2 linked regions of the Nonomuraea sp. NBC_00507 genome follow. The protein of the gene in region 2 binds, or shares a complex with, the protein of the main gene of each other region. Links are inferred from orthologs where the notes say so. Each region holds a gene or a part of one and is shown on either strand. Other genes may lie near its edges.

Region 1 (15,019 bases), 5.1 Mb from region 2 along the record:
CGGGAACGCTCGTCGCGGTCTCCGCGCGCAGGCCGGTCGTCTCGATCTCCGCGGGACCACGAGTCGCGGTCACCACGCGAGCCGTAACGATCCTCGCGAGCGTCACGTGGGGATCGGTCGTCACGTGGGGATCGGTCCTCGCGCTCGCCGGAGGTGCCGTACCGGGCGCGGGTCCCGGAGCGGTCGGCGCGGAGGGAGTCACGGGAACCGCTCTGGACGTCATCACGGTCGGAGCGGAAGGCGGGACGTCCGTCGCGGCCGGCACTACGGCCCGAGCCGCCGGTACGTCCACGACCGCGTCCATCACCGGACGGGGTGCTTCGCCTGTTGATCACTTTGTTGTCTCCTCGAGATTTTCCACGTCGTCGGGGAGGAGGGGGGCGAGCTCGGGGAGCTCGCTGAGATCCCGTAGTCCCAGACGTTCAAGGAAGTATGAGCTTGTCCGGTAGAGCACTGCCTGGCTCTCCGGGTCGGTGCCGGCCTCTTCGACCAGCCCCCTGGCGACGAGCGTCCGCATGACGCCGTCGCTGTTGACGCCGCGCACGGCGGCGACGCGGGCACGACTCACCGGTTGCCGGTAGGCCACGACCGCGAGTGTTTCGAGCGCGGCCTGGGTCAGCCGCGTCTGCTGGCCATCGCGTACGAACCGCTCGACCAGCGGCGCGCAGTCGGCCCGCGTGTAGAACCGCCAGCCGCCCGCCACTTCTCTCAGATCAAAACCCCGTCCGGCAGCGGTATATTCCGCCGCCAACCCCCGCAAGGCCGCGGCCACCTCATGGGTGGGCCGCTCCAGCACCTGCGCCAGGGTCACCTCAGCGACAGGCTCGTCAACGACAACCAGGATAGCCTCCAGCGCCGCCTGCAGCGTCGGGCCCCCAGCGCTACCGTCCTCCGCCTCGGTCCCGTCATCCTCCGACGCTCCGGTTACGTCGTCCTCCGACGCTCCGGTTACGTCGTCCTCTGGCGTCCCGGCCACATCGAAGCCGGCGTCCTCCACGTCCCCCGCCGCACGGGTCGCGCCGAACTCCACCGCACCACGCCCTGCCGACCCAGTGCCGGAGAACCCGGGCCCAGCGGCCACAACCGATGAGTCGGCCTCCGCCTCAGCGGCCGAAGAGCCGTCCCCCGGCTCGGCGATCTTGCCGGCATCCACGTCCTGCGCCGCACGCGTCGCGCCGAACTCCACCGCACCAAGCGCCGTCGCCCCGGCGCCGCCAGACGCCGCCTCCGGGGACGAAGGCGCAGGGCCGGCAGCCGATCCGAGGGCCGGAGCGTCCGACGTCTCCACCACCGGCGGCGGATCGGCCGGCGCACCAGCGTCCGGCACGACGCCCGAACCCGGCACCGCCTCCGACGCCGCGGCCATGTCCGCTGGCACCGCATCGGCCGGCGCAACCTGCACGCCCGCCGACGCCGCATCGGCCTCCGCAACCGGTGTGTCGGCCAGCGCCGCATCGGCCTCCGCAACCGGCACGTCAGCCAGCGCCGCATCGAGCTCCGCAACCGGTGTGTCGGCTAGCGCCGCAGCGGGCGTGTCCTCGGACGTGGTGTCCTCCGCCGCCGGCGGCGGCGACTGAGCGAGGGAGCCGGGCAAGCTCATCCAGGCGGGGAGCGGGGGTCCGGAGTCCGGGGACCGGCGGGGGGTGGGCAGCGGGTTGGGGTTGTCAGTCATTGCGTTGGCTTCTCCGCGGATTCCTCGTAGTCGTCCCCCACCGCGACGTCCCCGTCGTCGGAGCCCGTCCAGGTCACGTGCAGGTCCCCGAGCGGCTCGACCTGCTCGAACGTGACCGCCGACTCCCGGAACAGCTCCAGCACCGCCAGGAACCGCGCGATGACCTCGTAGGTGCCCTCGCAGTCGGACACCAGCGCACGGAAGGTGGCCCGCCGCAGCCGGCGCAGGTGCATGACCAGGAGCGCGGCCTGCTCTTTGACGCTCGCCAGGGGCTGGTAAATGTGCCCGACACTCACGGTGGGCGGCAGCTTGGGGATGAAGGCGCGCGCTGCGATCTTGGCGAGTTGCTCGGGCCCGATGCCCAGCACGAGCTCGGGCAGCAGGTTGGCGAACTGCGGCTCCATCGGCACAGTGCGTGGGAAACGCAGCGCCTCCTCCGCCATCCGGCCCGCGAAGATCTTCGCCACCTCTTTGTACGCCTTGTACTGCAGCAACCGGGCGAACAGCAGGTCCCTGGCCTCCAGCAGCGCCAGGTCCTCCTCGTCCTCCACCTCGCCGGAGGGCAGCAGCCGGGCTGCCTTCAGATCCAGCAGCGTGGCCGCCACCAGCAGGAAGTGGCTGGTCTGGTCGAGGTCCCACTCGGGCCCGCGCGAACGGATGTACGCGATGAACTCGTCGGTGACCTTGGAGAGTGAGACCTCGGTGATGTCCAGCTTGTGCTTGGCGATGAGGCCGAGGAGCAGATCGAAGGGTCCCTCGAAGACGTCCAGGTGGACCTGGAAACCCCGAGGTTCGCTCTGCTCAGCGGTGGTCACCTGGACATTGTCGCAGGCTCCGGCCAGCGAGACAGCACCTCACGGGCCAGCTCACGGTAAGCGTTGGCGCCGAGGGACGACGGGTCGAACGTGGTGATCGGCTCGCCGGCCACGGTCGCGTCAGGGAACCGCACCGTACGGTTGATCACGGTGTGGAACACCTTGTCGCCGAACGCCTCCACCGTGCGGGCGAGCACCTCGCGCCCGTGCAGGGTGCGGGCGTCGTACATGGTGGCGAGCAGGCCCTCGATCTCGAGGTCCTCGTTGAGGCGCTCCTGGACCTTGGAGATGGTGTCCATGAGCAGCGCCACGCCGCGCAGCGCGAAGAACTCGCACTCCAGCGGCACCATGACGCCGTGGGCGCAGGTCAGCGCGTTGATCGTGAGCAGGCCCAGGGACGGCTGACAGTCGATGAGGCACACGTCGTAGTGCGGCAGCAGCGGCTTGATCACGCGGCCGAGCACCTGCTCGCGCGCCACCTCGGTGACGAGCTGCACTTCGGCCGCGGACAGGTCGATGTTGCTCGGCAGCAGGTCGAGCCCCTCGACACCGGTCCCGAGCAGCACGTCCTCAGCGGTGACGTTGCGCTCCATGAGCAGGTTGTAGACAGTCAGGTCGAGCTGGAGCGGGTTGATGCCCAGCCCGACAGAGAGCGCGCCCTGCGGGTCGAAGTCGACCAGCAGCACCTTGAGGCCGTATTCGACCAGCGCGGCGCCCAGATTGATAGTGGTCGTGGTCTTGCCGACCCCGCCCTTCTGATTGACCATCGCGACCACGCGCGCGGGGCCGTGCACGGCAGGGGGCACCGGTTCTGGGAACACCGGTCTGGGCCGCTGTGTGGGCCCGAGGTTGACGCCATTGGAAGGCGCGTTGCTTTTCGTGCCGCCCCAGGGGTTGTCGGGGGTCCCCGGGGTTGAACCCTTGGTCGTCACAGTCACCAGCTCGAACCTCCCTGACGATCCCGAACCGGACCGTCCGGACGGACACTATGGCGTCACCACTTAACGCGGCAAGGCGGCACGCCGAGGGCGCCGCACGTCGCAAAAGACTATAGATCACTGACGGGCGCGAGGATGCGCGGCGGCATAGACCTCGCGGAGCCTGTCGACCGTGACCAGGGTGTAGACCTGTGTGGTCGTCACCGAGGCGTGGCCGAGCAACTCCTGCACCACCCTAACGTCAGCCCCGCCGTCCAACAGATGAGTTGCGAAGGAATGCCGGAGAACGTGGGGACTTATCCTGTCGAGTCCGGCGCGTTCGGCGGCTGTCTGGAGCACCTCCCAGGCTCCCTGCCTGGTCAGACGCCCGCCCCGGGCGTTCAGGAAGACGGCGGGGGTGCCCCGTCCGTGGGCGAGCAGTCCGGGCCGGGCACGCACCACGTACGCGTCCAGGGCGGAGCGGGCATAACGCCCCAAAGGCACGACGCGCGTACGGCCGCCCTTGCCGCGCAGGCGTACCTGCTCGTCTTCGAGGTCGTCCACGGCCAGCCCGACGGCTTCGGAGATGCGGGCGCCGGTGCCGTACAGGACTTCGAGCAGGGCGCGGTTGCGCAGCGTCAGGGGCGCGCCGTCGGGGCCGGAGGCGGCGATGAGCCGTTCGACCTCGTCCACGGCGACGGCCTTGGGGAGCCTGCGGAGCTGGCGCGGCGGGCGCACCTGGTGGGCGGGGTCGTGGGCGGTGACGCCCTCACGGAGGGCGAAACGGTGCAGCCCGCGCACGGCGGACACGGCGCGGGCGGCCGAGCTGGCGACCAGCGCCGGGTGCTCGCCGTCGCCCTCGCGCAACGCGGCGAGGAAGGCCTGGACATCGGCCTCCCCCACCTCGTCGAGCTCGGCGCGGCCGCGCGCCTGCAGGTGCTCGAAGTAGCGGCGCAGGTCACGGCGGTAGGACGCGAGCGTGTTGGCGGCCAGGCCCCGCTCCACCGCCAGATGGGCGAGGTAGCTGGAGAGCACTGCCTCCACGAACCGGTCCTTCCGTCACGCCTCCGGGGCGTCGGCGGGACGCAAGCAATCGAATCCCTCAACCGAAGCCGCATATGCGGCGAGGATACCGGCCACGGCCGGGGAATTGTGGATCATTCCCATGAGCGCCTTCTCCACCGCGTCGGCCAGGGGGATCCATTCGACCGGCATGTCGATTTCCTCGTGCCGGTGGACGAAGCCGTTCTCCTCGTCGGGGATCTTGGACAGGTCGCGGGCGAGGAAGACCCGGATGCGCTCGTCGCTCATTCCGGGCGAGGTGCGCAGGTCGATGAGCGTCTGCCAGGTCCCGGCCCGGTATCCGGCCTCCTCGGCGAGCTCCCGAGCCGCCCCTTCGACCAGCGCTTCCCCTTCCACGTCCCGGATCCCGGCCGGCAGCTCCCACATCAGCTGCCGGGTGGGATGCCGATACTGCCTGATCATCAGGACGCGGTCGCGGTCGTCGAGGGCCAGCACGGCGACCGCGCCGGGATGCACCACGTAGTCGCGGTCGGCGACCTCGTCGCGGGGCATCTTGACGGTGTCGGTGACCACGCGGATGACGCGGCCCTCGAACCGTTCCTTCGTCTCAACGACCTCCCACGCCTCAGGCATGTCTGCGGTCATGGTCGCGCTCCCCCGGGGGCTGCGCTGGTCACGCAAGCTACCGCTCTCCGCCCCCGGCTCGCCGCTCTGGTGATTCTCACTGGCCGACCCTAGCGCCGACGCGGCCGTCGGCGTAGATCAGGGCGGCGCCGATGAGGCCCTTGAACATCGGGTTGGCGCGGGTGGGGCGGGAGCGGAACTCGGGGTGCGCCTGGGTGCCGATGAAGAACGGGTGGATGTCGACGGGCAGTTCGGTGTACTCGACCAGGCGGCCGTCGGGCGACACGCCGGAGAACACCAAGCCGACCTTCTCCAGCTGCTCCCGGTAGGTGTTGTTGACCTCGTAGCGGTGACGGTGCCGCTCGTCGGCCTTGGCCTTGCCGCCGTAGAGCTGCCGGGCGAGCGTGCCCTCGCCGAGCTTGGCGGTGTAGATGCCGAGGCGCATGGTGCCGCCCATGTCGCGCTCGCCCGCGACGACGTCCTCCTGGTCGGCCATGGTGGAGATGACCGCGTGCTTGGTGTCGGGGTCGAACTCGGCGGAGTTGGCGCCTTCGATGCCGGCCATGTTGCGGGCGGCCTCGATGACCATGCCCTGCATGCCCAGGCAGATGCCGAGCAGCGGGATCTTGTTCTCGCGGGCGTGGCGGATGGCGCCGATCTTGCCCTCGATGCCGCGCACGCCGAACCCGCCGGGGATGAGCACGCCGTCCACGCCGTCGAGCTCGCGCTCGGCGCCGTCGGGAGTCTCGCAGTCGTCGCTCTTGACCCAGCGGATGTTGATCCGCGCGTCGTTGGCGAACCCGCCGGCCCGCAGCGCCTCGGTCACGGACAGGTAGGCGTCGGGCAGGTCGATGTATTTCCCGACCAGCGCGATCGTGACCTCCTTGGCGGGGCGGTGGACACGGCGCAGGAGCTCCTCCCACTCCTTCCAGTCGACGTCACGGAACGGCAGGCCGAGCCGCCGCACCACGTACGCGTCGAGCCCTTCGGAGTGGAGCACCTTCGGGATGTCATAGATGGAGGCGGCGTCCACGGCGGAGACCACGGCGTCCTCGTCCACGTCGCACATGAGGCTGATCTTGCGCTTGATCGCCGTCTGCACGGGCCGGTCGGACCGCAGCACGATCGCGTCCGGCTGGATGCCGATGCTGCGCAGCGCCGCCACGCTGTGCTGCGTCGGCTTGGTCTTGAGCTCCCCGGAGGGACCGATGTACGGCAGCAGCGACACGTGCAGGAAGAACACGTTGTCGCGCCCCACCTCGTGCCTGATCTGCCGGACGGCCTCCAGGAACGGCAGCGACTCGATGTCGCCAACCGTGCCGCCGACCTCGGTGATGACCACGTCCACCTCAGGACCGGCCATGCCCCTGATGCGGTCCTTGATCTCGTTGGTGATGTGCGGGATGACCTGGACGGTGTCGCCCAGGTATTCGCCCCGGCGCTCCTTGGCGATGACGTTGGAGTAAATTTGGCCGGTCGTGACGTTCGCAGAGCCGTGCAGGTCGGTGTCGAGGAAGCGCTCGTAGTGGCCGACGTCGAGGTCGGTCTCGGCGCCGTCGTCGGTGACGAACACCTCGCCGTGCTGGAACGGGTTCATGGTCCCGGGGTCGACGTTGAGGTACGGGTCGAGCTTTTGCATGGTGACCCGGAGACCGCGTGCCTTGAGGAGGCGACCGAGGCTGGATGCCGTGAGCCCCTTGCCGAGACTGGAGGCGACACCGCCGGTGACGAACAGATGCTTGGTTTGCGATGCGCTGCGCAAAGGGGCTCCCGTGGCTCGAGGTGTGGTCGAAGTGTCCACGGGCTCTCAGGATATCAAACAACGCCCCTCACATGCCCGAACAGACATGACCTAGCGGTAACTTTGGTCGCTATGGCATTAGTACGGCGGGCTGTGGGCACGCTGATTCACCGTACCTACACGGCGATCCGCCACGCGGGCGCGATCTCTCCGGCTTCTCCGGCCGGTTACCGATTCCGCCGGTTGGGCGACGGGGTCAGCATCGCGTTCCCCCCGGGCGCCATCTTCGGCGAGCAGTGGATCGAGATCGGCGACCACACGCTGATCGGCGAGCGCGTGTCGCTCTCGTGCGGCATGATGCCGGGCCCGGACCTCGGCCCGGACTCGATCCTGCGGATCGGCCGCGGCTGCTCGATCGGCCGGGGCTCGCACATCGTGGCCCACCAGTCGATCGACATCGGCGACGACGTCTTCACCGGCCCGTACGTCTACATCACCGACCAGAACCACGTCTACGACGACCCGGACGTGCCGATCGGCCGGCAGTGGCCGCGCAACAGCCCGGTCTCGATCGGCTCAGGCTCCTGGCTGGGCGCGGGGGCGATCATCCTGCCGGGCACCACGCTGGGCCGCCAGTGCGTGGTGGCAGGCGGGGCGGTGGTCCGCGGGACCTTCCCCGACCACAGCGTGGTCGCCGGGGTGCCGGCCAAGCGGGTGCGCGGTTACACGCCGCACCTGGGCTGGCACGCCCCGAACGGCGCCGTCGAACCGGGGATGGACCGAACATCCTTCTAACCGTTAGCGTCGTGTCATGCGGACCGCCATCTGTGAGCGCCTGGGCATCGAGTTCCCCCTGTTCGCCTTCAGCCACTGCCGGGACGTGGTGGCGGCGGTCACGAACGCGGGCGGGTTCGGGGTGCTGGGCGCGATCGCGTACTCACCGGAGCAGCTCGACACCGAGCTGACGTGGATCGACGAGCGGGTCGGCGGCCGGCCGTACGGCGTGGACGTGCTCGTACCCGGCAAGATCGACGACTCGGCGCTGGACCGGCGCGCGCACCTGCTGGACTTCATCCCCGACCGGCACCGCGACTTCGTCACGCACCTGCTGGCCAAGTACGGCGTGAGCGCGCCGGCGCAGCCCCTGACGGCGGTGGCGGACGAGCTCGGCAGGCGGGTCACGGCGGCGGGGGCGACGGGGCTGATCGACGTGGCGTTGAAGCACCCGATCGGGCTGATCGCCAGCGCCCTGGGCCCGCCCCCGGGGGAGATGGTGGCGAAGGCCAGACAGGCGGGCGTGCCGGTGGCCGCGCTGGTCGGCACGGTGGAGCACGCCCGCAGGCAGGTGGCCGCCGGTGCGGACCTCATCGTCGCGCAGGGCACCGAGGCGGGCGGGCACACCGGTGAGATCGCCACGATGGTGCTGGTGCCGCAGGTCGTGGACGCGGTCGCGCCCGTGCCCGTGCTGGCGGCCGGAGGGATCGCGTCGGGGCGGCAGATGGCCGCGGCCATGGCGCTCGGCGCGGACGGCGTGTGGTGCGGCTCGGTGTGGCTGACCACGGAGGAGGCGGAGACGGCGCCCGCCGTCAAACGCAAGATGCTGGCCGCGTCGTCGCTGGACACGGTCAGGTCCAGGTCGCGTACGGGCAAGCCGGCCCGCCAGCTCAAGTCGGCCTGGACGGAGGAGTGGGACTCCGGGCCGGAGAGCCCGGGGCCGCTGGGGATGCCGCTGCAGATCCTGCTGTCGGAGGGGGCGATGGCCCGCATCGGGGCGGCGGCGGAGAAGGGCGAGCCGGGGGCCGTGGACCTGGTCAACTACTACGTGGGGCAGGTCGTGGGCCAGCTCGACCAGGTGAAGCCGGCCCGCGAGGTGGTCTACGACATGATCAGCGAGTTCGGCGAAGCGGTGGAGCGTCTGGCGCGCCTGTCCGAGTGAAGACGTACAGGTAGGGGTGGCGTGGCCGGACCGAGCCGTCGGCGGCGGCCTTGGCCAGGGCGAGCGCGCCATCGGCCGAGGTCCCGAGGGGCGGCGTGAAGCGGGCGCCGGGCAGCGACTCGCGCACGGTGCTCTGGAACGGCTCCATGAGCAGGTCCGCGGCCTCGAAGAGGCGGCCGCCCCAGGAGAAGACCGGTTCGAGACCGGCCGCGGCGGCGACGGCCGTCTGGCCGAGCTGCCGGCCGGCCTCGGTCCAGATCCGCCGGGCGACGGCGTCGCCCGCGCGGGCCGCCTCGCCGACGCACGGCGCGAACGCCGCCAGGTGGTGTGCCGCGGAGCCCGACTCGTAGACGAGCGCCACCAGGTCGAGGGGGTGGCCGTAGCGGGCCATCATGCGTTCGAGCAGGGCGGCCGAGCCGCCGGCCCGGCCGTCGTGGGCACGCAGGGCGGCGTGCAGGCCCTGCGCGCCGACCCAGGCGCCGCCGCCGTGGTCGCCGAGCAGGTGCCCCCACCCGTCGGCCTGGTTCCAGACGTCTTTCAGGTCGGTGCCGAGCGTGATGACGCCGGTGCCCGCGGCCACGACGACCCCCGGCTGGAAACCGAGCGCGCCCACGTGCGTCGTCACCATGTCACCGGCGACCACGAGCGTGCCCAGCGCGAGCCGCTCCCGCAGCGCCCGCCACAAGGTGCCGGGATCCTTGACCAGGCCGGGCAGACCGGTCACCCCCACCGCCATGCCGGCCAGCCGGTCGAGAGCCGGCAGGGCGTCCGGCCCCGGCGCTCCGGTCTCCTGTCCGAACCCGGCGATCCGAGCGGGGGTCGCGTGCTCGAAACCGGCGGTCCTGGCCGGGGTCGCGTTCTCCACGACCGTGGCGATCCGGGCGGCGAGCCGGTCGAGGTCGACGCGGCCCTGGTCGCGTGGCACCGGCGCCGAGTCCTCCCCGTAGGCGCTCACCCCTCCGGTCTCGATCCGGGCCCTGACTCCCCCGCCGCCGACGTCCACGCCGGCGAATCCGGCCCGGCTCACTGGGCGCGCCCGCGCTCGGCCGGGTGGGAGAGCGCGGCCACGGCCGCCCTGACGCCCTGGTGCGCGCCGAGTGCCGCCCGGGCCTCAGTGGCGGAGCAGCCGGTGAGCAGCCGTACGAGCGCCTCCGGGATGGCCCCGTCCGCCTCGGCGAGGGCGCTGCGGCAGGCCTCCGCGCCGGCGCCGGTGGCCTCCATGAGCAGGCTCACCGCACGCTCGGCCAGCTTGGCGTTGGTGGCCACCAGCCCGACCATGAGGTTCCCGTACGTCCGCCCGGCCTTGATCATCAAGGCGGTCGAGAACGCGTTCAGCATCACCTTGGTCGCCGTGCCGGCCTTGAGCCGGGTGGACCCGGTCAGCGCCTCCGGCCCGGTGTCGGCGACGACCAGGATCTCGGCCAGGTCACGCAGCGGCGCGTCCGGGTTGCAGGTGATCAGCACCGTGAGGGCGCCCCCGGCCCCGGCCGCGCGCAGGGCGCCGGCGACGTATCTCGTCGAACCCGACGCCGTGATCCCCACCGCCACGTCCCCGGGACCGAGGGCCTGGGCGTCGGCCTCGCCCAGCGACTCGGCGTCCTCACGGTCGATGGAGGAGTCGGTGAGCGCGGCGGCCCCGCCGGCGAAGTGCGCCGTGAACAGCTCGCGCGCCACCCCGAACGTCGGCGTGATCTCGGTGGCGTCCAGCACGGCGAGCCGCCCCGACGCGCCGGCGCCGAAGTAGTGGACGCGACCGCCCGCGGCCAGGCGCCGATGCGCCGCGTCCACCGCGAGGGCGAGCGGCCCGGTGGCGGCGCGGGCCGCCTCGACGGCGCGGGCGTCCTCCTCCAGCAGCAGCCGGAGGACGTCGCCGGACTCCAGGGTGTCGATGTCGGCGGTGCGGGGGTTGCGGAGTTCCGTGGGCGGTGCCGCCTGGCTCATCATGCTCCTCGTCATTCGTGTGCTGCGTCGAGTGTGCCCGCGTACGTGCTGTGCAGGCGGCGCGACTGCGTGGCCAGGTCTCCAGGCCGCACCGGGGCCGCGCCGTCCCGCAGGAAGGTCTCGGCCCGCTCGCGGAGCCGTTCGTGCAGCTTCGTCTCGGCGCCGGGATCGCCGGCGAGCGCGGGGGCCAGGCCCCGCGCCCACAGCTCCCAGCGGTCGCGGTAGTAGCCGCCGACGAGTCCCGCCCAGTGCCGGCCCGCGTAGTCGTCGAGGAGCGGGCTGTCCGCGGTGCCCCACACCGTGATGATGCGGCGGGCGTTGTCCCGCAGGACCTCGCGGTCGGCCGGCCCGGCGGCCCAGGACACGGCCTTGTCCTCCCAGTGCTGGAAGGTGTATTCGGGGCGGCAGGCCAGCATCCGGTCGAGGTCCTCGAAGACCGTCAGGAACCGGGCGACCCACTCGGGGTCGCCCGCCGACTCCACGACGTCGAGGCAGAGGCGGTCGGCCACCCTGGCCATGTAGGCGATGCCGGTCTCCATGAGGTCGTGCCCGAGCGGCCCGTCCAGCAGGCCGCCGTCGTGCTCGGCCGCCTCGATCATCTTCTCCCAGGCCTGTGCCAGCACGGCCGGCCGGTACCAGGGGGCACGAGACACCTCGGGTGTCCGCTCGTAGGAGGGATGGGTGGTGAGCACGCCCTGGAACTGGTCGGGAGCGATCCGCACGCCCTGCGCGCCGTAGACGGTGTCCAGGAGGCCGCGCCAGGCTGCCCGCAGCTCGGGCGTCCCCTGCCCCTCGTAGCGCTCGCTGACGAAGGCGTCGAGCCAGGCCTCGAGGTCGGGAACCCGGTTCCAGATCTGGTCGGCCACCAGCTCGAAGAAGACCGGGTTGTTGCGGGTGGCCTCCATGGACAGGCCGAGCCCGGCGGGCGGGCTCGGCGACGCCAGGGCCGCGTCGATCCCGGCCGGCACACTACGCAGGTCGGCGGCCGGATCGGTGCGGCCGCCGAAGTTGAGCAGCGCGCACCAGAGCCACGGTTTTCCGGAGAATCCCTCGAAAGTGCCCCACAGCGGATCGTGCTCCGCCCACAGGTCGGCCACGAGCATCCGGTCGTGCGGGATCGCGTCGAGGAATGTGGTGACGCGGTCCTCGGTCCAGAAGTCCCGCTGGTAGGAGAACGGCCAGGCCTGCATGAGCCACACCGCGTCCGGGTCGGCGGCCCGCAGACCGGCCAGCGTCGCAGCCGCCACGGCGCCGGGGAAGGACGGGTCGGCGTCGATGGGGATCATCTCGATGAACGGGTCGGCGGCGTAGAGGTGGTCGGTGCCGAAGAGCTTGATCTGGGCGCGGGCGAGCTCGGCGCCGATGCGCTCGTACAGCGGGTCGGCAGGGTCGAGGGCCCAGGTCTCGAATCCCTGCCACTGGCGACGGCCGGCCCTCGCTGAGGCTGCGATCTCGCGTGGAACGTGTCCGGTGAAGGCCGGGAGCACAGGCGTCATGCCGAAGGCCCGCTCACGGTCGAGGATGCGTGCCCCGAGCTCGCGACGACTCTCGATCCAGGACGAGGGGAGCGGGCCGGCGAAGTCGTCCAGGCAGCCCATGAACTGGAACGGCAGGTAGCCCGGCCCGCCCAGGAAGCTCCGGATCCGGTCGTCGTCGAGGCCGAGAAGGGAGTAGGCGGCGTGCAGCGCGGCCTCGTGGCCGGTGATGGCCAGCGGCATGGTGATGCCGTGCAAGGCCATCCAGTCGATCTCGCGTTCCCAGTCGGCCCAGTCCCAGTAGGGCATCGTGTAGCTGAAGGTGCAGAAGTTGAAGTAATAGCCCTCCCGCACCCGGGCCGAGCCCTGGCGGAGCGGGGCGTCGGGGAACGACGTCAGCCGCAGGGGAAGCACCGTGTCCCAGCCCACGGACATGCCGCAATGCTCCCGGAGATAGTGATGCAACGCGACGGAGGCGCTCACTCCGTCCGTCGCGGCGACGGTGAGCACGCCGCCCTTCGCCTCGTACGCGTACGCGCGCCGCGCACCGTCCTGGGCACCGTCCTGGGCACCGTCCTGGGCACCGTCCTGGGCACCGTCCTGGGCACCGTCCTGGGCACCGTCCTGGGCACCGTCCTGGGCACCGTCCTGGGCACCGTCCTGGGCACCGTCCTGGGCACCGTCCTGGGCACCGTCCTGGGCACCGTCCTGGGCACCGTCCTGGGCAGCGGAGCTCGCGAACCGGACCGACTCCGCCACCGGCCCGAGAACACGATGGGCGAGGCCGCGGACGGTGTCCGCCCACAGCGGCGCATGCTCGCCGTCACCGGACAACATCGCAGGTCACACCCCTCGACGAATTAGTTCCGTACGATCCATAATTAATATGCTAGCGTACCGGGACATCGGTCGAAGGGGCTCGGAGAGGCACATGGAGCAGCTGGTCGCCGCGGGCACGCAGTTCATGCGGGAGGTCAACGCGGCCGCGATCCTGAGCAGGCTGCGGGCCGAGACCAGCATGAGTGTGTCGGCGCTGGCCAAGTCGGTGGGGTTGTCCAGGCAGGCGGTCACCCGTTCGCTCAACGCCCTGGCCGAGGAGGGCCTCGTCGAGTTCGGCCCCGTCGACCGCGACACCACCCGGGCGGGGCGGCCCGCGCAGCTGGTGCGGTTCCGGGCGGAGGCGGGTCACGTGCTGGGGCTGTCGATCAGCCCGCAGGACGTGCGCGTGGCGGTGGCGGATCTGTCCGGGGCGGTCATCGCGACCGACGCGGTGCAGCTCGGCCCCGGCGCCGACGGGGTCCACGCGGTGGAGACGCTGCTGTCCACGGTGGCACTGACGCTGCGGGCGACCGGCCTCACGACCGGCGATCTCTGGTTCGCCTCGGCGGGCACCCCGGGCATCGTCGACCCGGCGTCCGGGATCATCAAGCTCATCCCGAGCCTGCCGGGGCTGACCGGCGACGTCCTCCTGCGCCGGCTCCAGGAGACGCTCGGCTGCCCGATCTACCTGGACAACGACGTCAAGCTGGCGACGCAGGGCGAGCGGTGGCGAGGCGCGCAGCGGCGTGAGGACTCGCTGGTGTTGGTTCACTGGGGCGAACGCGTCGGCGCCGGGATCGTGCTCAACGGCGAGCTCTACCGTGGCGCCTCCAACGATGCGGGTGACGTCGGCTTCCTCGATCTGTTCACCGACGCGGCGGGCGGCGGCCCCGCAGAGTCCCGCCACCCCCACGGCCTCGGCCCGTTCGAGCACCGGGTGGGCGGCGAGGAGATCGTGCGCCAGGCCGCCGCGGCGGCCGAACGCGCCGGCGACGGTGAATTCCGCGCCCGGATCGAGGCCGCGGGAGAGCGCGCGTTCGAGGCCGTGCTGGACGCCGTCGTCGACGGCCGGCCTGCGGCTCTGGAGGCGATCGACGTGGTGGCACGCCGTTTCGCCAAAGGCATCGCCGTGCTCCGAGCCATTCTCAACCCCCGGCTCGTGGTCATCGGCGGGCCCTTGGCCAGATGCGGCGAGAGGCTGCTGGAGGCGCTCCGGCGGCATCTGTCCGGCGAGCCGCTGGACCAGCCCGCGCTGGAGGTCTCGACGCTCCACGAGGACGCCGTCGTCCACGGGGCGCTGCGGCACTCGCTGGAGGAGATCGAACGCACCAGGTTCGGCCTGGTGAGAACCGGTCGTCACGAAGGCCGTTGAGGACCTGACCCCACCACCCCCCGACAGAGGAGAAAGGTCATGCGTATCACGACACCAGCCCGGCGCGAGCTCCGGCACGCGCTCGTGGCGCTGGGCGTCACGGCGGCACTCGCCCTGACGGCCTGCGCGGGCACCAGCAGCACGGCCGGCAACCCGGCACCGAAGGTCGACGTCTCGACGACCATCCCCAGCGACCCGGTGACGCTCACTCTCGCCTATACCAACGACCCGCCGACCAAGGCGCTCATCGACGGCTTCACCAAGAAGCACCCGAACGTCACCATCAAGCCCCAGATGACGCCGTTCAACGACTACATCAAGTCCATCAAGCTCGCGATGTCGTCCGACGCGGCGCCGGACATCGCCCAGTACAACCCGGGCGCGATGAACTCCCTGGTCCCGGCCGGCCTCATCCTGGACCTGGGCCCGTGGTCCAAGGCGTACGGCTGGAACACGAAGTTCCCGCCGGCCAGCCTGGAGGTCCTGAGCTCGGACAAGTCGGCCAAGCAGTTCGGCACCGGCAGCCTGTACGCCGTGCCCGGCGGGCTCTCCGTGCTCGGCGTCTTCTACAACAAGAAGATCGTGAAGGAGGCGCCGAAGACGCTGGCCGAGTTCGAGGCCGCGATGAAGCAGGCCAAGGACGCCGGCCACACGCCGCTGAGCAACGGCGCGCTCCAGGTCGGC
Region 2 (12,391 bases):
CGTGGCCGCCGTCTTCACCAACGTCAAGTTCTGGCTCCTGACCGTCGGCGACGTCAACGACACCGCCCGCGCCATGGTCTGGATCAGCGGCTCGCTCAACGGCCGCGGCTGGGAGCACGTGGCGCCCACGGCTCTCGCCCTGGCCGTGCTGGTGCCGCTGACCCTGCTCGGCACCCGCTCGCTCGACGCGCTGCGCTTCAGCGACGACACGGTCGCCTCCCTGGGCGTGCGCATGAACCTGGCCCGCGCCCTGATGATCCTGGCCGCCGTTCTGCTGGCCGCCGTGGCCACGGCCTCGGCCGGGCCGATCGCGTTCGTGGCGCTCGCCTCGCCGCAGATCGCGCTCCGGCTGGCCCGCTCGGGGCAGCCGCCGCTGCTGTGCTCGGCGGTCATCGGCGGCGTGCTCACCACGGCCGCCGACCTGATCGCCAGGACCGCGTTCTCGCCGATCGAGCTGCCCGTCGGCATCGTCACCGCCGTGCTGGGCGCCCCATACTTGATCCATCTGATCTGGAGGGCTCGCAAGTGAGACTGCAGGCCGCCGGCGTCACGCTCGGATACGGCGACCGCGTCGTCGTCGACGGGCTCGACCTGGGCATCGAGGCGGGCACGGTGACCACGATCATCGGCCCGAACGGCTGCGGCAAGTCCACGCTGCTGCGCGCGCTCGGCCGCCTGCTCAAGCCGCAGGGCGGCGAGGTGCTGCTGGACGGCAAGCGCATCGACAGGATCCCCACCCGCGAGGTGGCCAAGGTCCTCGGCGTGCTCCCCCAGGCGCCCACCGCTCCCGAAGGGCTGACCGTGGCCGACCTGGTGGCCAGGGGCCGGCATCCGCACCAGACCTGGTACCGGCAGTGGTCCTCCGACGACGAGGACGCGGTCGCGGCGGCGCTGGACATGACGGGCCTGGCGGACCTCGCCGAGCGGCCGCTGGACGAGCTGTCGGGCGGGCAGCGGCAGCGGGCGTGGATCTCCATGGCGCTGGCCCAGGGCACGGATCTGCTGCTGCTCGACGAGCCCACGACGTTCCTGGACCTGGCGCATCAGGTGGAGGTGCTGGAGCTCGTCCGGCACCTGCACCAGGAGGCCGGCCGCACGGTCGTCATGGTGCTGCACGACCTCAACCTGGCCGCCCGCTACGCCGACCGGCTGGTGGCCATGCGGGCCGGCAAGGTGATCGCTGCGGGTTCCCCGCACGAGGTGCTCACGGAGGAGCTGCTGGGCGAGGTGTTCGAGCTGGACGCGAAGGTCATCGAGGACCCCGTGGCCGGGACGCCGCTGGTGGTGCCGATCAGGCCGCGTTCCTGACCGTTCCTGCCCCCGGTGCCGCTCAAGCGGCACTCCGGGCTTGCCACCCGCGGGCTGCGTCCCGCCGTCGAATCGTCAGACCTCGGCCAGCGCCCGCTTCACGTCCTCGTCGCCAGGGGCCAGCTCGGCGGCCCTGAGCAGGTCCTTCCTGGCCTGGTCCGGCCGGCCCGCGGCCCGATGCACCACCGACCTGTTGAACAGCAACTCGGCGGTCTCCTCCAGCTCCAGCGCCCGCGCCAGATCGGCCAGCGCCGCCTCGTGGTCGCCACGCTCGAAGGCCAGCTCGGCCCGGTTGGCCCAGCCCGCCACCAGGCCCGGATCGAGCTCCAGCGCCTGGTCGAACGCGATGCGCGCTTCCGGTAGGTGGCCCTCTGCCAGCTCCACCTGCCCGAGCACGCACAGCAGGTGGGGGTCGCGCGGCGCGATCTCCAGTCCGTGCTCGACGTCGTCCCTGGCCTGGGCGTGATCCCCGGCCGCCACCCTGAGTCCGGCGCGGTTGACATAGGCAGGCGCGAAGGCCGGGTCCAGCTCCAGCGTGTGGTCCAGGTCGGCCAGGGCGCCGGCCAGATCACCGGCGGCGAAGCGCAGCTCGGACCGGTTGTAGTAGGCCTCGGGGAACGGCGGGCTCAGCCGTAGGACGGCCTCGTAGTCGGCCAGGGCCTCCTCGGTCCTGCCGAGCCTGTAGAGCAGGTTGCCGCGGTCGAGGTAGTAGTCGGGGTAGCCAGGATCGGCCTCGACGGCCCGCGTGTAATCGGCCAGCGCCTCCTCCTCGCGGCCGGCCATGACCAGGAGCTGGGCCCGGTTGGCGTGCAGGACGAGCCGGTGGATCGGGTGCTCGCCCGGCAGGTCCGCATCGGCCAGGTCGATGGCCCGCTGCACGAGCTCCATGGCGGCCTCGCGGCGTCCCCTGCGTACCTCGACCAGGGCCTTGCCGTTGAGGTCGAAGCCGAGGTGGAAGGCCCGCTCGCGCGGGTCGGGAAGGAGAGACGTGATCGTGATCGCCTCGTTGATCCAGGCCAGGGCGTGCTCCGGGTCGCGCCGGTCGTGGTCGTGGTGGCGTACGAGGATCATGGCGGTGGCGTAGGCGGCGGTGGCGCGCTGTTTGGGGTCCGTGCTCTCGCGCCGGGCCCGGTCGTAGAGCTCGCGGGCCTCGTCCTCGCGTTCGATGGCCTCCAGGGCGGCGGCGACGCGCAGCAGGAGCGGCACATCCTCCACACCGCGCAACGCCTCCAGGCCCGACTCCGCCATGGCGTGGTGGAAACCCTCGTCGCGGTAGCGGTCGAAGTCGGCGGGCAGGGGCCCGGTGCCCGGCGCGGAGGGACCCTCGTCGATCCGGAGGAGGCCGGGGTCCAGCCTGCGCCGCAGTACGGCGACGAGCTCGGTGTCGGTGTGGTCGGCCTCGCCCAGGTTCGTCACGGTCAGCGCCAGCGCCCCGGTCCGGCGCAGGTGGTCGCGGACGAACTCGGCCAGCCCGTTGGCGATCCTGAGGCTGTGCCGGGCGCCAGGCACGAGGACTCGCTGCGCCCTGGGCAGATCATCGGCCAGCGACCGCCGCCGCGCGGGCACGGCGCCGCGCAGGTGGGGCGCCGCCGCGCGGATCTCGATGTCGTGATCGGCGACCAGGCCGGGCCGGCGCTCCAGCGCCTGCGGGACGAGGCGGTCGAGGAGCGCCGCGGCCAGTGTGTACGGGCCGCCGACGCGGCGGTCGGCGTCTAGCAGGATCGTGTCCACACGAACCTCCTTGGCGCCGGCGCCCCGGACGAGACGCCGGGCCGGCGGTTGTCAGGAGCAGTGTCTAGGCGCGGCCGCAGCCGTCGGCTTCACGGTCCCGGGCCTGTGGACGACGATCTTCTTCATGGGCGCCCTTTCACCTGAATGCGATCATTGATGACCGGTACATCTCAACACAGACATATGTGACAGATCACCCTTTATCCGGTAAGGGCCATTACCGGACTAATTACCGTATGACCGGAAATCGATCATTCGCCGAGGATCGCGTCCACGAACACCTCGGGATCGAACGGCGCCAGGTCGTCCGGCCCCTCGCCCAGCCCCACGACCTTGACCGGGACGCCCAGCTCCCGCTGCACCGAGATCACGATGCCGCCCTTGGCGGTGCCGTCGAGCTTGGTCAGCGCGATGCCGGTGATGTTGACCACCTCGGCGAACACCTGGGCCTGGCGCATGCCGTTCTGGCCCGTGGTGGCGTCGAGGACGAGCAGCACCTCGTCCACCGTGGCCTTCTTCTCGATGACCCGCTTGACCTTGCCCAGCTCGTCCATGAGCCCGGTCTTGGTGTGCAGGCGGCCGGCGGTGTCGACGATGACCACGTCGACCTTCTCCTCGATGCCCTTGGCCACGGCGTCGAAGGCCACGGAGGCCGGGTCGCCGGCCTCGGGGCCGCGCACCGTGTCGGCGCCGACCCGCTCACCCCAGGTCTGCAGCTGGTCGGCGGCCGCGGCGCGGAAGGTGTCCGCCGCGCCGAGCACGACCTTCTTGCCGTCGCCGACGAGGAACCGGGCGAGCTTGCCGGTGGTGGTGGTCTTGCCGGTGCCGTTGACGCCCACGATGAGCGCAACCGCGGGCCGCTCGCCGTGCTTCTGAATGTGCAGCGTGCGATCCAGGTCGGGGTTGATCTGGATGAGCAGCTGCTCGCGCAGCAGGCCGCGCACCTCCTCGGGCGTGCGACTGCCCAGCACCTTGACCTTGGTGCGCAGCTCCTCCACGATCGCGCGGGTCGGCGCGACGCCCACGTCGGCCGTGATCAGGCGCTCCTCGATCTCGTCCCAGACCTCGTCGTCGAGCCGGTCGCGGGACAGCAGCTCCAGCAGGCCGCGCCCGAGCGTGCTCTGCGAACGCGCCAGGCGCGAGCGCAGCCGCACCATCCGGCCCGCGGACGGTGGCGGCACCTCGATCTCGGGCTTGACGACGGCCGGCTCGGCCGGCTTCGCCGGAGGCGGCAGCGTGGTGGTCGCGCCCTCGCCCTCCTCGCCCACGCCGGCGGGCCGCTGCTCCTTCTCCTCCGGTATCGGGAGGGTCTCAGGCGGCTTGACGGGCGGGGCCGCCTTGCGGCCCGGCCTGAAGAGCAGGAACAGGCCGCCCGCCGCCAGCAGGGCGACGACGGCCACGATCACGATGACGCCGAGGTAACCATCCACAAGATGTCAGTTTTCCAGATCGTCCGGCCCAGTTGGACCAGCAGGGTCACGCACACGACCACACCGATCAGGCGGACTCGCGCTCCCGAAGCCGCTGGCTGACGACCTGCGTCACGCCGTCGCCGCGCATCGACACGCCGTAGAGCGCGTCGGCGATCTCCATCGTGCGCTTGTTGTGGGTGATGACGATCAGCTGCGAGCTCTGCCGCAACTCCTCGAACAGGGTCAGCAGCCGCTGCGTGTTCGTGTCGTCGAGCGCGGCCTCGACCTCGTCCATCACGTAAAACGGCGACGGCCGCGCCTTGAAGATGGAGATCAGGAACGCCACCGCCGTGAGCGACCGCTCCCCGCCCGACAGCAGCGACAGCCGCTTGACCTTCTTGCCCGGCGGCCTGGCCTCGACCTCGATGCCGGTGGTCAGCATGTCGTTGGGATCGGTCAGCACCAGGCGGCCGTCGCCTCCGGGGAACACCCTGGTGAAGATCTGCTCGAACTCGCGGGCCACGTCCTCGTACGCGGCGGCGAACATCTGCTCGACGCGGTCGTCGACCTCCTTGACCACGGTCAGCAGGTCACGCCTGGTCTTCTTGAGGTCCTCCAGCTGCGAGGTGAGGAAGGCGTGCCGCTCCTCCAGCGCCGCGAACTCCTCCAGCGCGAGCGGGTTGACCTTGCCCAGCTGGTTCATCTGCCGTTCGGCGGCCCTGGCCCGCTTTTCCTGCTCCTCGCGCACGTAGGGGACGGGCGGGTCGCCGGGGATCGGGACCTCGGGGCCGTACTCGGAGATCAGCGCCTCGACCTCGACCCCGAACTCGTCCATCGCCCGCTGCTCCAGCTGCTCCAGCCGCAGGCGCTGCTCGGTGCGGGCTACCTCGCTGCCGTGCACGCGGTTGACCAGCTTGTCCAGCTCCTGGCCGAGCTCGCGGACCCGCAGGCGCACCTGCTTGAGCTCCGCGTCGACGGCCACCCTGGCCAGGTCGGCCTCGTCGCGCTCCCTGGCGGCGAGCCGGACGGACTCGGCCAGGGCCCTGAGCACCTGCTTGGCGCCCTTGCTGACCGACTCGGCCACCGCCGCCTGCCGCCTGCGCCTGGCGCGCTGGGCGGCCGCCTGGGCGCGTTCGTGGCGTTCACGCTGTGCGGCCCGCACCAGGCCGTCGGCGCGGCCCTCGATGCCCTTGACGCGTTCTTCCGCGGTGCGCACCTGGAGCCGGGTGTCCATCTCCCGCTGCCTTGCCACCTCGCAGGCGCTCGCCAGCTCGTCGCGCAGGTCGGTGGTGGGCTCGGACTCCAGCTCTTGGGCGTATTCGGCCTCGGCCAGGCGGATCTCCAGCTCGGCCAGCTCCTCCTGGCCCTCGGCGCGGGCCTCCTCCGCCTTCGTGACGCTGCCTGCCAGCCGCTCGGCCTCGGCGCGGGCAGCGTTGGCGGCCGCCTCGAGCTGGGCCAGGCGCTGGGCGGCCGCGGCGGTGCGCTGGTCGGCCTCCCGCTGGCGGGCCCTGACCTGGTCCAGCGTGCCCTGGGCCGCGCTGACGCCGGCCTGGGCGGTGGTGACGGCGGTCTGGGCCTCGCTCACCTGCGCCTGGGCGGCCTCCAGCGCCGTCTGGGCGCGCTGCTCGAGGCCGATCGCCTCGTCCAGGCCCGCGGCGGTCTCCTCGGCCCTCGCCTCAGCCCGCTCCAGGTCTCTGACGGCCTCATCGAGCGCGGCCCGCACCTGCAGCACGGAGGTGCCGCCCTCGGACCCGCCGCTGGCCAGGTGTGCCCCGACCACGTCACCCGCCCTGGTGACGGCCTTCAGGTGAGGGTGCCGGTCGACCAGCTCGCGGGCGGTGTCCAGGCCCGCCACGACCACGACGCCCTCAAGCACGTGGTCGAGGGCGGGGCGCAGATGGTCGGGCACGGTGACGAGGTCGGCCACCCACTCGCCGCCCTCTGGCGCCGCCGCACGCGGACGCCGGACCGCGCCGTACGCCTCGCCGGCGCGGCGCTCCGACGGGTCGCCGGCCGCGGCGGTCAGCGCGTCGCCGCCCGCGGCAGTCACCGCGTCGTCGCCGTCCGGGCCGGTGCCGAGAGCCGCCGTGTGCTCGTCCTGTGCGCCACCGTTGAGCGCCACCAAGAGGGTCGCCTGGCCGGCGCCTCCCGTGCGCAGCAACTCCAGCGCCTCGACGGCCGTGTCCAAGCTCTTGACGACGATGGCCTCGGTGACCTGTCCCAGGATGGCCGCCACCGCCAGCTCGGCCCCCGGCGTGACCTGCATCGAGGCGGCCAGCGGGCCGAGCACCCCGGCCAGGTCCGCATCCAGCAGGGCCGCGCCGCCGTCGCCCTTGGCCAGCCCCAGCTCCAGCGCGTCCCGGCGAGCGATCAGGGCGGCCACCGACCGCTGGGCCTCCTGGTCGGCGGAGCGGGCGGTCCCGACCCCCGACTTGGCGGCCTGGAGCGCGGCACGCGGCGCGTCCAGCGCGGACTTGGCCTCCTCCGCCGCGAGTCCGGCCTCGTCGGCGACGGCCTTGGCCTCCTCGACCACGGCCTGCGCCGTGGCCAGCTCCTCGGCGAGGGCGGGATCGACCGCGGGCTCCTCCCGCCGCTGCGTTTCGAGGTCCTCCATGGCCTGCCGCTCGCGATCGGCCGCGTCGGCCACGGCCTGCTGGAGCCGGCCGATCTCCTCCTCGGCGGCCCTGGCCCGGCTCCGTACGGAATCGACCTGGCCGCGCAGCTTGGCCAGCCCCTCGCGGCGGTCGGCGGCGGCCCTGGCGGCCAGCGCGAGCCGCTGCTCCTCGGCGCTCAGCTCGGCCTCGGAGTCGGCCCGCCGCTGGACGGCATCCTCCAGCAGCTCCTGGGCGTGCTCCAGTTCGGCCTTGAGCACGAGCTCCTGCTCGCGCACCTCGGCCGCCTCCCGTTCGAGATCCTCGGGGTCCCGGCCGCGGCGCTCGATGGCGGCGGCGTCCAGCGCGTGCCGGCGGCGCTCGGCGGCGAGCTGCTCCAGGCCAGTGATGCGCTCGCGCAGCGACGAGAGCCTGAAGTACGTCTCCTGAGCCGCCGCCAGCCTGGGCTGGGCCTCGGTCTCGGCGCTCTCCAGCGCCGCCTCGCGCTGCTGGGTCTCGGCCAGCTCGGCCTCCACCTGGTTGCGCCTGGCCATGATCGCGGCCTCGTCGGCGGCCTCGCGCTCCAGCGTCGCCCGCAGGATGCCCAGGTCGTCGGCCAGCAGCCGCAGCCTGGCGTCCCGCAGGTCGGCCTGGATGACGGCGGCCTTGCGGGCGATCTCCGCCTGGCGTCCCAGCGGCTTGAGCTGGCGGCGCAGCTCGGTGGCGAGGTCCTGGACGCGGGTCAGGTTGGCCTGCATGGCGTCCAGCTTGCGCAGCGCCTTTTCCTTGCGCTTGCGGTGCTTGAGCACGCCGGCGGCCTCTTCGATGAACGCCCGCCGGTCCTCAGGCCCCGCGTGGAGGACGGCGTCGAGCTGGCCCTGCCCGACGATCACGTGCATCTCGCGGCCGATGCCCGAGTCGGACAGCAGCTCCTGGATGTCCAACAGGCGGCACGTGTCGCCGTTGATGGCGTATTCGCTCTGCCCCGACCGGAACATCAGCCGGCTGATCGTGACCTCGGTGTAGTCGATGGGCAGTGCGCCGTCGGAGTTGTCGATGGTCAGCGTCACCTCGGCACGTCCCAGCGGGGGCCGGGACGAGGTGCCGGCGAAGATCACGTCCTCCATCTTCCCACCACGCAGCGACTTGGCGCTGTGCTCGCCCATGACCCAGGCCAGGGCGTCGACGACGTTGGACTTGCCGGAGCCGTTGGGGCCGACCACGCAGGTGATGCCCGGCTCGAACCTCAGGGCGGTGGCGGAGGCGAAGGACTTGAAGCCGCGCAGGGTGAGGGTCTTCAAATACAAGCGCGACCCCCTTCTCCCTGAACGGACTTCGGAAAAGACTACTGGTCCTGACTGCCCCACGTGGGCATGTACAGTCCGGGACGGCCTTGACCAGGGCTTTTCAATTCAGGGCAAATAACAAGGGACGCCTCTCCGAGACGTCCCTGGGTCTTGCGCTCCGATCACTCTCAGGTGAGTGCCGGCTCGCGCTCTTGCATGCGGCTTAGCGCCTCGTCGCGAGTTTGCGCTGCAAGAGCGTCATTCGTGGCCTGAAGTCGGATGAGTTCTGCCTCCAGGTCACGGATACGCTGCTGCAGGCGGCGCATCTCCGAGACCATCCGAGGGTCAGGACCGCCGACGTGGCCGAGTAGAGCCTTCGCCATGGTAAAGGGTCCTCCACGCTGAGTGACCAGACTGGTTCGCGCACTTCTTATTCCGCGGGAGGGGTGCGCGTGGTACCTAACAAGAGTCGCACCGGCAGTGTGGGCGGTCAAGTCGAACAAACCGCTGCGCCCTACTGATGGGCACTCCCGACATACAACTATACCCTATTTGGCCGGTTTACCGGAAGCCGCTACCGCTCCACAAAACCGCCCAAACTACCTCGGGGTTCGTTCCAGCGTTCTACTACTCCATCGACCCTGCCCGGCGTGTCGCAACCTCTGAGCAGCTCCAGCAGCTTGACGCAGCTCTCACGCGGCCCCTCCGCGACGACCTCCACCCGGCCGTCCTCGGTGTTACGCGCCCAGCCCGCCAGACCTAGCTCCAAGGCCCTGGCTCGGGTCCACCAGCGGAACCCCACACCCTGGACTCTCCCCCGTACCCACGCCGTCAGCCTGACGTTTTCCGAATTTTCCTGCATTTTTCCTCCCCTGAGGTCTCAGGCCACCAGGGCCTCCACCCCGAGCGCGTGCCCCGCCGCCGCCTCGTCGAACGCCCTGACCGCGGCCGTCTCCGCCGCCTTCACCCAAGCCAGCCCCAAGATCGACGGAGGCAGTCCGGTGACGGGGACGAAGCTTATGTCGGGACGCTCGTGGTGGGCCGCGGTGGGCGTGCAGAAGAGCATGCCGCCCCGGTCCAGCGCAACCTGGGTGAGGCCCTCCTGGGTGGTGGCGACCGCGCCGGCACGGGGAATCGGACGTCCGGAAGGGGTCACGGAGGGCGCGACCCGCTCGCGCCACCAGCGCGGGGCCGGTCCCTCCACACCGATCAACGGCACGGAGGCCAGGTCCTCGGCGTCGATACGCGCGCGGGCCGCCAGCGGGTGGCGGGTGGAGAGGCCGAGCCGGTAGGAGACCCGGTTCAGCACCGCGCCCGTGGCCAGGTCGGGCTCGTCCACCGGCAGCAGCGTGAACGCGACGTCGACCTGCCCGGCCCGCAACCTGCTGAATGGGTCGGAGAGCGGGATCTCGACCAGCTCCGCCTCGCACTCCGGGTGGCGGCCCTCGAAGGCCCGTACGCTGCCCGTGACGGCGTCCGTGGGCGTGGCCAGGAAGCCGACCCGCAGCACGCCGGTCACCTCGCGGGCGGCCGCCTTGGCGCGGCTCAGGGCGTTCGCCAGACCGTCGTAGGAGGGCCTCAGATTGGCCAGGAAACGTTCACCGAGGGGTGTCAGGTGGACATGCCGGCTGGTGCGGTCGAAGAGCCTGCCGCCGATCCTGGTCTCCAGAGAGCGCACGAGCTGGCTCACCCGACCCGGCGACAGGTAGAGGCGTTCAGCCGTACGCGCGAAGTGCAGCTCCTCGCTGAGCACCACGAAGCACTCCAGCTCCCTGAAGTCCATCTTCACCTCCGGACGATCACTTAGCCTGCCTAAACCAAGCCTTCGACCTTCGTCATTGTTCCCGTCGGGGCGCGGCAGAAGGCTGGGGCGCATGACGACAACCCTTGTCTCCGCCCCTGTGCGGGCGCGCTGGATCGCCGTGTCCTCGCTGGCGCTGGGCACCTTCACGCTCGTGACCAGCGAGATGCTGCCTGTCGGCCTGTTGACCTCGATCGCCGCCGACCTCGGCGTGTCCGCCGGCACGGCCGGGCTCACGATGTCGGCGCCCGGGCTGGTCGCCGCGGTCTCCGCCCCCGTGCTGGCGGTCGCCACCCGCCGGTTGGACCGCCGTACCGTGCTGCTCGGGCTGATGGCGCTGCTGGCGGTGGCCAACCTGGCGGGCGCGCTGGCGCCGAGCTATCCGCTCATGCTGGCGGCCCGGGTGATCACCGGGGTGAGCATCGGCGGCTTCTGGGCGTTCGCGGCCGGGCTCGGGACGCGGCTGGCGCCGGAGCGGCACGTCGGGCGGGCCACATCGATCATCCTGTCCGGGGTGTCGGTGGCGTCGGTGCTGGGAGTGCCGGCGGCGACGTTCGTCTCGTCGTTCGCGGGCTGGCGCACGGCATTCGCGGCGATGGGCGTGCTCGCCCTGGCCCTGCTCGCACTGCTGGCCGCGACGGTGCCGCCGTTGCCGGGCGAGGCCCACGGCGCCCGGGCCGGGCGGGTCTCCGGGCCGCTGAAGGTCGCCCTGGTCCTGACGGTCCTGATCGTGTCCGGCCACTTCGCGGCCTACACCTATGTCCGTCCGTTCCTGGAGGAGGTGGCGCACGCCGGTCCCGCGCTCGTGAGCACGGCGTTGCTGGTGTACGGGGCCGCGGGCGTGCTCGGCAACTTCGCCGCCGGTGCCCGGGCGGCCAGGAACCCCCAGCCGGTCCTGATCACGCTGGCCGCCCTCATGGCCCTGGCCACGGCGGCGCTGCCGCTGATCGGCCTGCCGCTGCCCGCGCTCGTGGTGTGGGGGCTCGGCTACGGCGGCGTGGGCGTCACCCTGCAGCTGTGGATCATGCGGGAGGGCGGAGGCGAGCTGGGCACGGCGCTGTTCGTCGCCGCTTTCAACGCCTCCATCGCGCTCGGCTCGTTCGCCGGCGGCCGGATCGTGGACGGTGTGTCGATCTCCGCGGTGATGGGGGTGGCAGCCGCGCTCAGCGTGCTGGCCGCGGCCGTGGCTGGCAGGTGGGGCAGGAGTAGGACGACCGGTTCATGAACGCCTCCCGCCTGATCGGGGTGCCGCAGCGGGAGCACGGCAGGTCACGGCGCCCGTAGACCTCCAAGGAGCGGTCGAAGTAGCCGCTCTCCCCGTTGACGTTGACGTAGAGGCTGTCGAACGACGTGCCGCCCTGGTGCAGGGCGGCGGCCATGACCGTGCGGACGGCGGCGAGCAGCTCGTGGATCTTGGGGCGGGTGAGCGTGTGCGTGGGGCGGGCCCAGTGCAGCTTGGCGATCCACAGTGCCTCGTCGGCGTAGATATTGCCGACGCCGCTGATCAGCGACTGGTCGAGCAGCGCCCGTTTGATCTCGGTGTGCTTGGCCCTGAGCCTGCGGGTGAACTCGGCCTCGTCGAACGCCGGCTCGAACGGGTCGGGGGCGATGTGCGAGATCGGCTCGGGCACGCCGCCCACCAGGGAGGTGATCATGACGTGGCCGAACGTCCGCTGGTCGACGAAACGCAGGTCAGGGCCACCGTCCTCGAAGCGGAGGCGTACCCGCAGGTGCTTCTCCGGCGGCGCGTCCTGGTCCACGACGAGCAGCTGGCCGCTCATCCCCAGGTGGGCCATGAGGGCCTCCTCCGCCCTGGACAGCGGCAGCCACAGGTATTTGCCGCGGCGCTCGGCGGACACCACCGCGCGGCCCTTGAGCCGCGCGGCGAACTCGTCGGCCCCGGGCACGTGACGCCTGATGGCGCGAGGGTGGAACACCTCCGCCTCCGCGATCTCGCGGCCGGCGACCCACTGCGCGAGACCGCGCCTGACGACCTCGACCTCCGGCAACTCCGGCAACCCGCACCTCGCCCTCTCTGATGCCCCGAACCGATCAAGATCCTCGAGGGTCCTGAGCGACGTCGCGCACCCGCCACCCGGGCCGTGCGACGGCTGATCGGCTCAGCCGGCCGGCTGGCTCTCCCGCTGCTCGCGCCGGGCCCTGATACGGGTCCACGCCGCCTCGGCCGCCTGCTGCTCGGCCTCCTTCTTGCTGCGCCCGGTGCCCGAGCCGTAGGACTCGCCGCCGACCCGCACCATGGCC

What was found.
Region 1: the proteins of OHA25_RS21340 (region 2) and OHA25_RS45255 are in contact, whole or in part, in a crystal structure (PDB 3ZGX), measured with the Bacillus subtilis proteins. The link is inferred for Nonomuraea sp. NBC_00507 from one-to-one orthologs.

What each region holds. Positions count from the first base shown.
Region 1 is NZ_CP107853.1:9,377,851-9,392,869, forward strand. Bases 579-3,565 are described here. They hold OHA25_RS45255 (segregation and condensation protein A), read right to left. Parts: upstream 2,488-3,565; coding sequence 1,669-2,487; downstream 579-1,668. Other genes in these bases: scpB (SMC-Scp complex subunit ScpB), read right to left, coding at 579-865; OHA25_RS45260 (ParA family protein), read right to left, coding at 2,484-3,419; OHA25_RS45265 (site-specific tyrosine recombinase XerD), read right to left, coding at 3,543-3,565. In the rest of the region: more of scpB, read right to left, coding at 332-578; more of OHA25_RS45265, read right to left, coding at 3,566-4,448; OHA25_RS45270 (NUDIX hydrolase), read right to left, coding at 4,464-5,072; OHA25_RS45275 (CTP synthase), read right to left, coding at 5,149-6,813; OHA25_RS45280 (acyltransferase), read left to right, coding at 6,925-7,587; OHA25_RS45285 (NAD(P)H-dependent flavin oxidoreductase), read left to right, coding at 7,604-8,728; OHA25_RS45290 (BadF/BadG/BcrA/BcrD ATPase family protein), read right to left, coding at 8,679-9,755; OHA25_RS45295 (N-acetylmuramic acid 6-phosphate etherase), read right to left, coding at 9,752-10,669; OHA25_RS45300 (alpha-N-acetylglucosaminidase), read right to left, coding at 10,681-12,579; OHA25_RS45305 (hypothetical protein), read left to right, coding at 12,604-13,008; OHA25_RS45310 (ROK family transcriptional regulator), read left to right, coding at 13,076-14,335; OHA25_RS45315 (ABC transporter substrate-binding protein), read left to right, coding at 14,375-15,019. UniProt on the Bacillus subtilis protein: Participates in chromosomal partition during cell division. May act via the formation of a condensin-like complex containing Smc and ScpB that pull DNA away from mid-cell into both cell halves.
Region 2 is NZ_CP107853.1:4,286,207-4,298,597, reverse strand. What follows is about bases 4,337-8,697. They hold OHA25_RS21340 (AAA family ATPase), read right to left. Parts: upstream 8,350-8,697; coding sequence 4,537-8,349; downstream 4,337-4,536. Other genes in these bases: OHA25_RS21335 (hypothetical protein), read right to left, coding at 8,517-8,697; ftsY (signal recognition particle-docking protein FtsY), read right to left, coding at 4,337-4,469. Also shown: OHA25_RS21360 (FecCD family ABC transporter permease), read left to right, coding at 1-529; OHA25_RS21355 (ABC transporter ATP-binding protein), read left to right, coding at 526-1,308; OHA25_RS21350 (tetratricopeptide repeat protein), read right to left, coding at 1,384-3,039; more of ftsY, read right to left, coding at 3,291-4,336; more of OHA25_RS21335, read right to left, coding at 8,698-8,711; OHA25_RS21330 (acylphosphatase), read right to left, coding at 8,903-9,190; OHA25_RS21325 (LysR family transcriptional regulator), read right to left, coding at 9,209-10,111; OHA25_RS21320 (MFS transporter), read left to right, coding at 10,203-11,354; mutM (bifunctional DNA-formamidopyrimidine glycosylase/DNA-(apurinic or apyrimidinic site) lyase), read right to left, coding at 11,293-12,147; rnc (ribonuclease III), read right to left, coding at 12,250-12,391. UniProt on the Bacillus subtilis protein: Required for chromosome condensation and partitioning.